DNA from 2 places in the Kitasatospora sp. NPDC018619 genome. Region 2 is predicted to be linked to the other one. Evidence: riboswitches for the same ligand, from Rfam matches in the RefSeq annotation. Region 2 holds a riboswitch; the other holds the start of a gene.

Region 1 (5,213 bases), on a different contig from region 2:
CTTGCCGGCGATCACGTGCTCCAGCGGGCCGCCCTGCTGGCCGGGGAAGACCGCGGAGTTGATCTTCTTGGCGTACTCGGCCCTGGACAGGATGACGCCGCCGCGCGGGCCGCCCAGGGTCTTGTGGGTGGTGGTGGTGACCACGTCCGCGTAGGGCACCGGGTTCGGGTGCAGCCCGGCGGCCACCAGGCCGGCGAAGTGCGCCATGTCCACCATGAGCAGCGCGCCGACCTCGTCGGCGATCCGGCGGAACGCGGCGAAGTCCAGCTGGCGCGGGTAGGCGGACCAGCCGGCGATGATCAGCTTCGGCTGGTGCTCCTTGGCGAGGCGCTCGACCTCGGCCATGTCGACCTGGCCGGTCTTCTCGTCCACGCGGTACGCGGCCACGTTGTAGAGCTTGCCGGAGAAGTTGATCTTCATGCCGTGGGTCAGGTGGCCGCCGTGGGCCAGGCTCAGGCCCAGGATGGTGTCGCCCGGCTGGATGAGCGCGAACATCGCGGCGGCGTTGGCCTGCGCGCCGGAGTGCGGCTGGACGTTGGCGTGCTCGGCGCCGAACAGGGCCTTGATGCGGTCGATCGCGATCTGCTCGACCACGTCGACGTGCTCGCAGCCGCCGTAGTAGCGGCGGCCGGGGTAGCCCTCGGCGTACTTGTTGGTGAGCACCGAGCCCTGGGCCTCCATGACCGCCACCGGGGCGAAGTTCTCGGAGGCGATCATCTCCAGGGTGGTCTGCTGGCGGTGCAGCTCGGCGTCGACCGCGGCGGCGATCTCCGGGTCGAGGGCGTGCAGGGACTGGTTGAGAACCGTCATGGTGTGGTCTTCCCGGGAGGAGGAGGGAAAGGGGCCGGCGGCGGGACGGACCGCGCTGCCGCGGCCCGTCCCGTCGGGGTGGCTCAGCCCTGGGGGTTGATGAGCGCGTCGTACTGGTCGGCGCTGAGCAGCTCGTCGGTGGCCTCGACGCGCACCTTGAACAGCCAGGCGCTGCCGAACGGGTCCGCGTTCACCGAGGCCGGGTCGTCCACGACGTCCTGGTTGATCTCGGTGACCTCGCCGGTCACGGGGGAGAACAGGTCGCTGACCGACTTGGTGGACTCCAGCTCGCCACAGGTCTCGCCGGCGGTGACGGTGTCGCCGACGGCGGGCAGCTGCACGTAGACGATGTCACCGAGGGCGGTGGCGGCGTGCTCCGTGATGCCGACCGTGGAGACACCGTCCTCGGCGGCCGTCAGCCACTCGTGCTCCTTGGTGTACTGCAGGTGCTGGGGGTTGCTCATGGCGTCATTCTCCAGGATGGGAAGCGGGTACGACGAAGCGGGCCGCCGCTCGGACGGCTTCGACCTGCGTCTATGGGAAATCCGGGGTCCGGCGGACGGCCGGCGGGCGCGTTCGCGGACCGGTCAGCGGGCGCGCTTGTAGAAGGGCAGCGCCACGACCTCGACGGGCTCGTGCCGGCCGCGCACGTCCACCGCGACGGTGGTGCCGGGGGCGGCGTGGGCGGCGTCGACGTAGGCCATCGCGATCGGGCGGCCGAGCGTCGGGGACGGCGCGCCGGAGGTGATCCGGCCGATCGGCTCGCCCTCGGTGGTGACCACGGCGTACTCGGCGCGCGGCACCCGCTTGCCGTCGGAGACCAGGCCGACCAGCACCTTCGGCGGGTTGGCCCCGGCCGCCTCGGCGGCCCGCTCCAGGGCCTTGCGGCCGACGAAGGCGCCGTCGTTGGTGGTCTTGTCGAAGCGCACGACCCGGCCCAGCCCGGCGTCGAACGGGGTGAGGTCGGTGGACAGCTCGTGCCCGTACAGCGGCATGCCGGCCTCCAGGCGCAGCGTGTCGCGGCAGGACAGGCCGCACGGGACGAGGCCGTGGCCCTCGCCGGCGGCGGTCAGCGCCTGCCAGACCGGCTCGGCGTCGGCCGGGGCGCAGAAGATCTCGAAGCCGTCCTCGCCGGTGTAGCCGGTGCGGGCGAGCAGCACCGAGCGGCCGGCCACCTGCGCCGGGAGGATCGCGTAGTACTTCAGCCCGGGCAGGTCGGCGTCGGTGGTCTTCGCCAGGATGCCGGTGGCCTCCGGGCCTTGGACGGCGATCAGCGCGTAGGTGTCGCGGTCGTCGGTGACGACGGCGTCGAAGCCCTTGGCGCGGGCGATCAGCTCGTCGAGGACCAGCTGGGCGTTGGAGGCGTTGGCGACGACCAGGAAGGAGTCCTCGCGCAGGCGGTAGACGATCAGGTCGTCCAGGATGCCGCCGTCCTCGGCGCAGATCATGGTGTAGCGGGCGCGCAGCACGCCCAGCGCGGAGACGAAGCCGACCAGCGCGTGGTCCAGCATCTCGCCGGCCTGCGGGCCGGTGACGGTGATCTCGCCCATGTGCGAGAGGTCGAACAGGCCGGCCCTGGTGCGGACGGCGAGGTGCTCCTCGCGCTCGCTGCCGTAGCGCAGCGGCATGTCCCAGCCGGCGAAGTCGGTCATGGTCGCGCCGAGGGCGCGGTGCAGCGCGTCGAGCGCGGTCAGGCGGAGGGACGACATGGCCAGGAACTCCTCGGTCGGGGCACTCAGGGGTGCACGCGCCGGACCGGGCCCGCTGGCGGGCCGACCCTGCGCGCGGGCATGCGGCGGCGTGGGTCTCCCCATCTGTCGTCGAACCTGAGAGCTTCACCGTCCGCCGCCCGCAGCCGTTTCCAGCTTGGGGGACAGCATGACGGCTTGCACCGTGGGTGGGCGCACGACAGGGCCGGGCGCCGCTTTCCAGATGTGCCTAACCCGTGCGGTAGGGGGGCCTGAGAGATTCCGGGGAGGACTTGCTCCTTCGGCGCCGGCCGTGCCTGGGGGCACTCCGGGCTCTCCCGCGCGGGTTCGAGCGGCCGGTATGGAGTTGTGGGGCCCGCGGCGCATGCCGTCGGACGGGCACATCATGGCACGTCCCGGACGGAGAGGGGAGGGGGGACCCGGTCACACCCGGCGGACCCGAACACGAGTCCCGTCCCGGCCCCCGCGCGCCTCTAGACTGCTGCGCGTCGGCGCAGCAGTGGGCGGCCGAACGGCAGAGGGCGGAATCGGCGGCGCATGGAGTACCCGGTGGAGCAGCAGCAGGGGTGGGGCGGACCGGACGGGGCGCCGGCGGGCGGCTCCTGGCCGGCCAACGAACTGGAGCAGGTGCTGACCGCCGCCCTGGGCGACCCGGGCGCGACGCCGCGGGTGATCGAGGTGCTGGCGCGCAGCCGGGTGTGGGTGCCGCTGCCGGCCGGGGCCGACCCGCAGGGGGAGGCGCTGGACCTGCCGACCGTCGAGCTGGGCGGCGACCCGTACGTGCCGGTGTTCTCCTCGCAGGAGGTGTTCCTCCAGCAGGCGCCGGGGATGGCCTTCGCGATCGCGCCGGTGTGGGAGTTCGCCCGGGGGCTGCCGCTGGGCGTGGGCATCGCGGTGAACCCGGAGGCCGCGGTGGGCCTGCCGGTGCCGCCGCAGGGCGTCGCCGAGCTGCGCCGCGGCCCGCGCGAGGACCGCTGGGAGGGCGCCGGCGACGCCGCGGAGCCGACCGGCGGGCGGGTGGCGCTGCGCGAGCCGGTGCCGGGCGAGGACCCGGAGCACTTCCTGGCCGCCTGCCGCAGCGAGCTGGCGGCCCTGCCCGGGGTGCTGACCGCCCGCCGGGCGCTGGCCAGCATCGAGGGCGAGCCGACCGTGATGTTCGTGGGCGTCCAGTTGGACCCGGCGGCGCCCGCCGACCCGGCCGCGGTGAACGGCGCACTCGGCCGAGCGCTGGGAACCGCGCCGCTGCCCGGGGGCGTCCACCTCGTACTGCTCGACCTCGCCGACGACCCGGTGGTCGAGTGGCTGCTCACCCGGGTACTGCCTTTCTACACGCGGGCGTGAGCGGGGTCCGGATCACAGGCACGCCGCCGTGGCGGGTGGCCGGTGCCGCGCCATAGGGTGCGTGCAGACGGCCGACGGGTCGGCGGGTTGAGGGAAAGAGGCGCGGCGAGGTGGGCGCATGAGTGCGGGAACGGGAGCGGGCGGCGTACCGGGGGCCTGGGGCCAGGCCCCGGCCGCCGGGCGCCCGGGAGCTGATCCCGGCGCGTTGGAGCGCGCCCTGCGCGATGTCGCGCCGGAGCGCTACGACGCGTACGAGCGGCTGCTGCACGCGCTGGCGGACGGCCGGGTCTGGATGCTGCTGTGGCACGGCACGCCGGGCAGCCCGGACGCCCAGTACGGGAACATGGAGATCAGCGGCCACGGCTACGCACCGGCCGTCACCTCGCCCGAACAGCTGACCGCCTCCGGCTGGGCGCGGGCCCACGAGGTCATCTCCGGCCGGGAGATCGCGGCCTCGCTGTACCGCACCCGCTGGGGCCTGTGGCTCAACCCGCACGCGCCCGGCGGCGGCGTCGGGGTGCCCTGGGCGGACCTGCGCAGGGTCGCCGCGGGCCTGGACCGGCTGCCGGCCGGGCCGTTGAAGCTGAGCGAGCCGCAGCTGAACGCCCAGCCGTTCTTCGCGCTGCTGGAGCGGCAGGCCGGCGAGGTGCGCGCGGTACGGGCGCTGCGCCGGGCCTGGGTGCAGCCCGCGGTGGGGGAGTCGTACCTGGCCATCGGCCTTGACCTGTACGAGAGTTCGCCGCCGGCGGTGGAGGCGGTGCGGGCGCTGATGCAGCGCGCGATCGCGGTGGCCCCGGAGGGGCTGGCGGTCTCCACGGTGGCGATGTCGGACGAGTACGACCCGGTGGCGCTGTGGATGCGCGCCAACGCGCGGCCGTTCTTCGACCGGGAGGCGGGCCGCCCGCCGACCGGCCCGTACCCGCCGGTGCCCCCGCCGCCGTACCCCGGGCCGTCGGTGCCGGGCTACGCCTACGGCACCCAGCCGCCCGCGCAGGGCTGGCAGCAGCAGCCGCAGCGGCCGTGGCCCGGGTACCCCGGGCACTGAATCCCAAAACCCATTCCGCGAAGCCGACTTGATCGTCCGTCAAGTCGGCTTCGATGCTTTCCGGACGAATTCCCCGGCGTGTGCTCAGATCATCTTGACATGGCAGTTACAGCTGTGTGAAGAGGTATATGCCGAAGATCGGGGAGGTGCATGCGCGCAGATCACAGTTGGGCATCTGTCGCTTGGCAGGGCTGGCGCAAGCCAGTTCGGATGGCAGAGAGTTCTGCGCAACGCACCGCGCGTACTGGAGCCCCACAAAGGTGAGCGCGCACGCCGACAGTCCCGTCCACGCGACGCCCATCCCGCGT
Region 2 (5,213 bases):
GTTGTCGTCGGCCGCCCACTCGCCCGAGCCGACCTTGTCGATCTCGGCGCGGATGGTGATCATCGCGTCGCAGAAGCGGTCGATCTCGTGCAGGTCCTCGGACTCGGTCGGCTCGATCATCAGCGTGCCGGCCACCGGGAAGGACATCGTCGGCGCGTGGAAGCCGTAGTCGATCAGGCGCTTGGCGATGTCGTCCACCGTCACGCCCGTCTCCTTGGTCAGCGGGCGCAGGTCGATGATGCACTCGTGGGCGACCAGCCCGCCCGGCCCGGTGTAGAGCACCGGGAAGTGCGGCGACAGGCGCTTGGCGATGTAGTTGGCGTTCAGCACCGCGACCTGGGTGGCGTGCTTGAGGCCCTCGCCGCCCATCAGCCGGACGTACGCCCAGGAGATCGGCAGGATGGCCGCCGAGCCCCACGGCGCGGCCGAGATCGGGCCCACGCCGGTGGCCGGGCCGGCCTCCTCCTGGAGCGGGTGGTTCGGCAGGTACGGCGCCAGGTGGGCGCGCACCGCGACCGGGCCGACGCCCGGGCCGCCGCCGCCGTGCGGGATGCAGAAGGTCTTGTGCAGGTTCAGGTGCGAGACGTCCGCGCCGAACTTGCCCGGCTTGGCGAGGCCGACCAGGGCGTTCAGGTTGGCACCGTCCACGTAGACCTGGCCGCCGGCCTCGTGCACCAGGGCGCAGATGTCGGTGATCCGGGTCTCGTACACGCCGTGGGTGGACGGGTAGGTGACCATCAGCACGGCGAGGTTGTCGCGGTGCTGCTCGATCTTGGCCTTCAGGTCCTCGACGTCCACGTCGCCGTCGACCAGGGTCTTCACCACGACCACGCGCATGCCCGCCATCACCGCGGAGGCGGCGTTGGTGCCGTGCGCCGAGGACGGGATCAGGCAGACGTCGCGCTGGGTGTCGCCGTTGGCGTGGTGGTAGGCGCGCACGGCCAGCAGGCCGGCCAGCTCGCCCTGGGAGCCCGCGTTCGGCTGGATGGACACGGCGTCGTAGCCGGTCACCTCGACGAGCTGCTGCTCCAGCTGGCGGATCAGGGTCAGGTAGCCCTGGGCCTGGTCGATCGGCGCGAAGGGGTGCAGCTGGCCGAACTCCGGCCAGGTCACCGCCTCCATCTCGGTGGTCGCGTTGAGCTTCATGGTGCAGGAGCCCAGCGGGATCATGCCGCGGTCCAGCGCGTAGTCCCGGTCCGACAGGCGGCGCAGGTAGCGCAGCATGGCGGTCTCCGAGCGGTGGCTGTGGAAGACAGGGTGGGTCAGGTACTCGTCCTCGCGCAGCAGCCCGGCGGGCAGCGCCTCGGCGGCCTCGGCGACCTCGACGGCGGGGACGCCGAACGCGGCCCAGACGCCGGCCAGGTGCTCGCGGGTGGTGGTCTCGTCGGTGGAGACGGAGATCCGGTCCTCGCCGTCCTGGTGGACGTTGATGCCGTTGGCGCGGGCGGCGGCGGCGATCTCGGCGGCGCGGCCCGGGACGACGGCGGTGACGGTGTCGAAGAACTCGCCGTGCAGCAGCTCGACGCCGCCGGCCCGCAGGCCCTCGGCGAGGGCGGCGGCGTAGCGGTGGGTGCGGCGGGCGATGTCGGCCAGGCCGTCCGGACCGTGGTACACGGCGTACATCGAGGCCATCACGGCGAGCAGCACCTGGGCGGTGCAGATGTTGCTGGTGGCCTTCTCGCGGCGGATGTGCTGCTCGCGGGTCTGGAGCGCCAGGCGGTAGGCGCGGTTGCCGTCGGCGTCGACGGAGACGCCGACGAGCCGGCCGGGCAGCGAGCGGGCGTACTCGGCGCGCACCGCCAGGTAGCCGGCGTGCGGGCCGCCGAAGCCCATCGGCACGCCGAAGCGCTGCGAGGTGCCGCAGGCGATGTCGGCGCCCAGCGAGCCGGGGGACTTGAGCAGGGTCAGCGCGAGCAGGTCGGCGGCGACGGCGACGACCGCGCCGAGGCCGTGCGCCTGCTCGATCACCGGGGCGAGGTCGCGGACCACGCCGGTGGCGCCCGGGTACTGGAGCAGCACGCCGAAGACGCCGCGCTCGGCGACCTCGGCCGGGATGCCCTCGGACAGGTCGGCGACGACGACCTCGACACCGGTCGGCACGGCGCGGGTGTTGATCACCGCGATGGTCTGCGGCAGGGTCTCGGCGTCGACCAGGAAGACGCCGCCCTTGACCTTGGTGACGCGGCGGGCCAGCGCCATCGCCTCGGCGGCCGCGGTGCCCTCGTCCAGCAGCGAGGAGCCGGAGGTGGGCAGGCCGGTCAGGTCGGAGACGAGGGTCTGGAAGTTGAGCAGCGCCTCCAGGCGGCCCTGCGAGATCTCGGGCTGGTACGGGGTGTAGGCGGTGTACCAGGCCGGGTTCTCCATGACGTTGCGCAGGATCACCGGCGGGGTGAAGGTGCCGTAGTAGCCCAGGCCGATCATCGGCTGGAGCACCTGGTTGCGGCCGGCCAGCTCGCGCAGCTCGGCGAGGACCTGGGCCTCGGTCCGGCCCGCGGGCAGGTCCAGGGCGGTGATGGAGCGGATCGCCTCGGGCACCGCGGTGGCGGCGAGCTCGTCCAGCGAGCCGTAGCCGACGGACGCCAGCATCTTCTCCTGCGCGGCGGCGTCGGGGCCGATGTGGCGGTTCTCGAAGGGGCTGGCCAGCTCAAGCTCGGTGAGGGTCGAGGCGCCGGTGGGGCGTCCCGCGTTCGGCTGGGCGTTCATGGTGGTCGAGGCCTCCTGGTCACGGACCGGCGGGGGTCCGCACGCCGACCGGTCCCGCCGCTGCGGGCAGCGGACGGGCCTGGGCGGGGCGGACCCGACAGGCCTCCCCCTCTGTCATCGGGACCTGAGAGCTTCACCCGCACGGGGCGCTGTGGGCGCTCCGCCGGCTTGCACCGTCGGTGAGGGTGGTGCTCGCCGGCTTCCGTGCCGGCGCTCCTGCCCTGCTTTCCAGAGTGACCTACCCCACACGGTACGGATGCCTGAGAGATTCCGGGGAGGAGTTGCTCCTTCGGCGCTCCGACCAGCGGTTTTCGCAGTCGGAGACTCTCCCGAGCGGGCTCTGCGGTCGCCGCCCAGGGTACCAGCGGGAGGCCTCCCGATCACGGGTGCGTCGGGCCGCTCCGGGTCTACGCGCGTCCCCCGTACGGTCCTGTACGCCGCCCGTCCGGCGCACTCCCGGTCGCGCACGTCCGATTCGTGCCCTTTGGTGTGAAGTGGCGGATCGGGACAGGTGCTCCCGTCGCCTTTCTGCGGTTCCGCAAGCTCAGCGCACGGGAGGAAAGAGTGCAGACCGACATCGACCCCCGGGACCTCATCGGTCACAAGGCCGTCGACCGCAACGGAGACAAGATCGGCACGGTCGACGAGGTCTACCTGGACGACGCCACCGGCCGTCCCGAGTGGGCCGCGGTCCGGACCGGCATCTTCGGCCGGGACGCCTTCGTCCCGCTGACCACGAGCGAGTTCGCGGGCGACGAACTCCGCGTGCCGTACGACAAGTCCCTGGTGAAGGAGTCGCCGGACTTCGGCGTCGGCCAGCACCTCTCCCCCGCCCAGGAGCTCCAGCTGTACCGCTACTACGGACTCGACACCCCGGCGGACGGCCGCCCGAGCGGCGACAACGGGAGCCGGCCCCAGCAGTCCGACCTCGACTTCGGCACCACGGCGGCGGCCGCCGGCACGACGACGGCCGCCGCGGCGCCGGCCAAGCCGCCCACCTTCCACACCCCGGAGCGCCCCGCCGAGCCCGCCCCGGCCAGGGCCGCCGCGGCGGCGTCCGACCCCACCAGGACCGCCGCGGAGGACGAATTGCGGCCCCGCGGCTTCGCCTCCGCGAGCACGGCCTCCCCGGCCGCCTCCACCGCCCCTCCCGCACCCGCCGCCCCCTTCACCCCCACCGCGGAGCCGAAGCAGCAGGCGCAGCCCGCCCCCGTCCCGACGGCGGCCACCGGCGGCACCCGCCCCGCCCCCGTCGGCGCCGCCCCGTCCGCCCCCGGCGGCCCGGTCGAGATCACCTGCCGCGAGGAGCGGCTGGAGATCACCACCGAGTGGCACACCCTCGGCACCGCGAAGCTGCGCAAGTACGTGACGGCCGAACAGGTCGAGCGCCGCATCCCGGTGGTCCGCGAGCGGGTCCGGGTCGAGCGGACACCGGTGAGCGACGCCGAGCGCGCCTCGCTCACCGAGAAGGAGATCGCCGAGGCCGTCGAGGAGGTCACTCTCCGTGAGGAGCGCGCGGTGGTGCGCAAGTACCTCGCGCCCGTCGAGCGGGTCCGGCTGGTCGTCGAGCGGTACACGACGGAGGAGGTCGTCCGACAGGAACTCCGCCGCGAGCAGGTCGAGGTGCACGACTCCACCGCCGCCCAGCACGTCCGCACCCCGTCCGCGACGGGCGGCTCCGCGACCGGTTCCGTGACCGGCTCCGCCGCCGATCCGGCCCGGTCGGCGGCGGTGCGGCCACTGGTCTGACCGCACTCGCACCGAGGGCCCCGGGCACCGTCCGGGGCCCTACCCGTGCCCGCCGCCCCCTTGGCGCGTACCCGACCGTTCGTCTTTGCCAAAGCTTAACCGCTCGATATTTGACACTCTGAAGTATCCCCGGGCACAGTTACTTCAGTTCATTCACTATGTACGGGAGGAAGCAACCGTGAGTGAGGCACCACAGCCCACCACCGCGGCCGAGAAGCAGAGCAGCGCCCGGGTCCTGCCGGCCCTCATCCTGGCGATGCTGTCGTTCAGCGTGGTGCAGACCGCGGTCGTCCCGATCCTGCCCTCGCTGGCCAGGGAACTGGACGTCTCCGTCTCCAGCATCACCTGGCTGATGACCGCCAACCTGCTCTCCGCAGCCGTGCTGACTCCCCTCCTGGGCCGCTTCGGCGACCTCCGGGGCCGCAAGCCGATGCTGCTGATCTCGCTGGCCGGCCTGGTCGCCGGCTCGGCGCTGGCGGTCAGCACCCACTCCTTCACCTGGCTGGTGGTCGCCCGCGTCCTCCAGGGCGCCGGCGGTGGCGTCTTGCCGCTGGCCATCAGCATCGTCCGCGACGAGCTGCCCAGGCAGAAGGTCACCGGCGGCGTCGCCGCCATCAGCGCCTCGATGGGCGTCGGCTCCGGCCTCGGCCTGGTCGCCACCGGCCTGCTGCTGGAGCACTGGAACTACAAGTCGATCTTCTGGATGGGCCTGGTCTTCGGCCTGATCGCGGTCGCCCTGGTCGCCTTCCGCGTCCCGGCCG

Evidence for each region. Region 2 has a riboswitch for glycine ahead of gcvP (aminomethyl-transferring glycine dehydrogenase). Riboswitches for the same ligand answer to the same signal wherever they lie in the genome.
Region 1: linked by a shared signal. The riboswitch ahead of gcvT (glycine cleavage system aminomethyltransferase GcvT) and the one ahead of gcvP (aminomethyl-transferring glycine dehydrogenase) in region 2 are both predicted to bind glycine.

The regions. Positions count from the first base shown of each region.
Region 1 covers NZ_JBISAI010000013.1:206,520-211,732, forward strand. The annotation lists gene glyA (serine hydroxymethyltransferase) at 1-810, opposite strand, end outside; gene gcvH (glycine cleavage system protein GcvH) at 894-1,274, opposite strand; gene gcvT (glycine cleavage system aminomethyltransferase GcvT) at 1,398-2,519, opposite strand; glycine riboswitch at 2,749-2,849, opposite strand; gene ACH5AR_RS22110 (enhanced serine sensitivity protein SseB C-terminal domain-containing protein) at 3,057-3,860, shown strand; gene ACH5AR_RS22115 (enhanced serine sensitivity protein SseB C-terminal domain-containing protein) at 3,979-4,905, shown strand.
Region 2 covers NZ_JBISAI010000011.1:12,970-18,182, reverse strand. The annotation lists gene gcvP (aminomethyl-transferring glycine dehydrogenase) at 1-2,703, opposite strand, end outside; glycine riboswitch at 2,942-3,045, opposite strand; gene ACH5AR_RS18740 (PRC and DUF2382 domain-containing protein) at 3,268-4,452, shown strand; gene ACH5AR_RS18735 (MFS transporter) at 4,631-5,213, shown strand, end outside.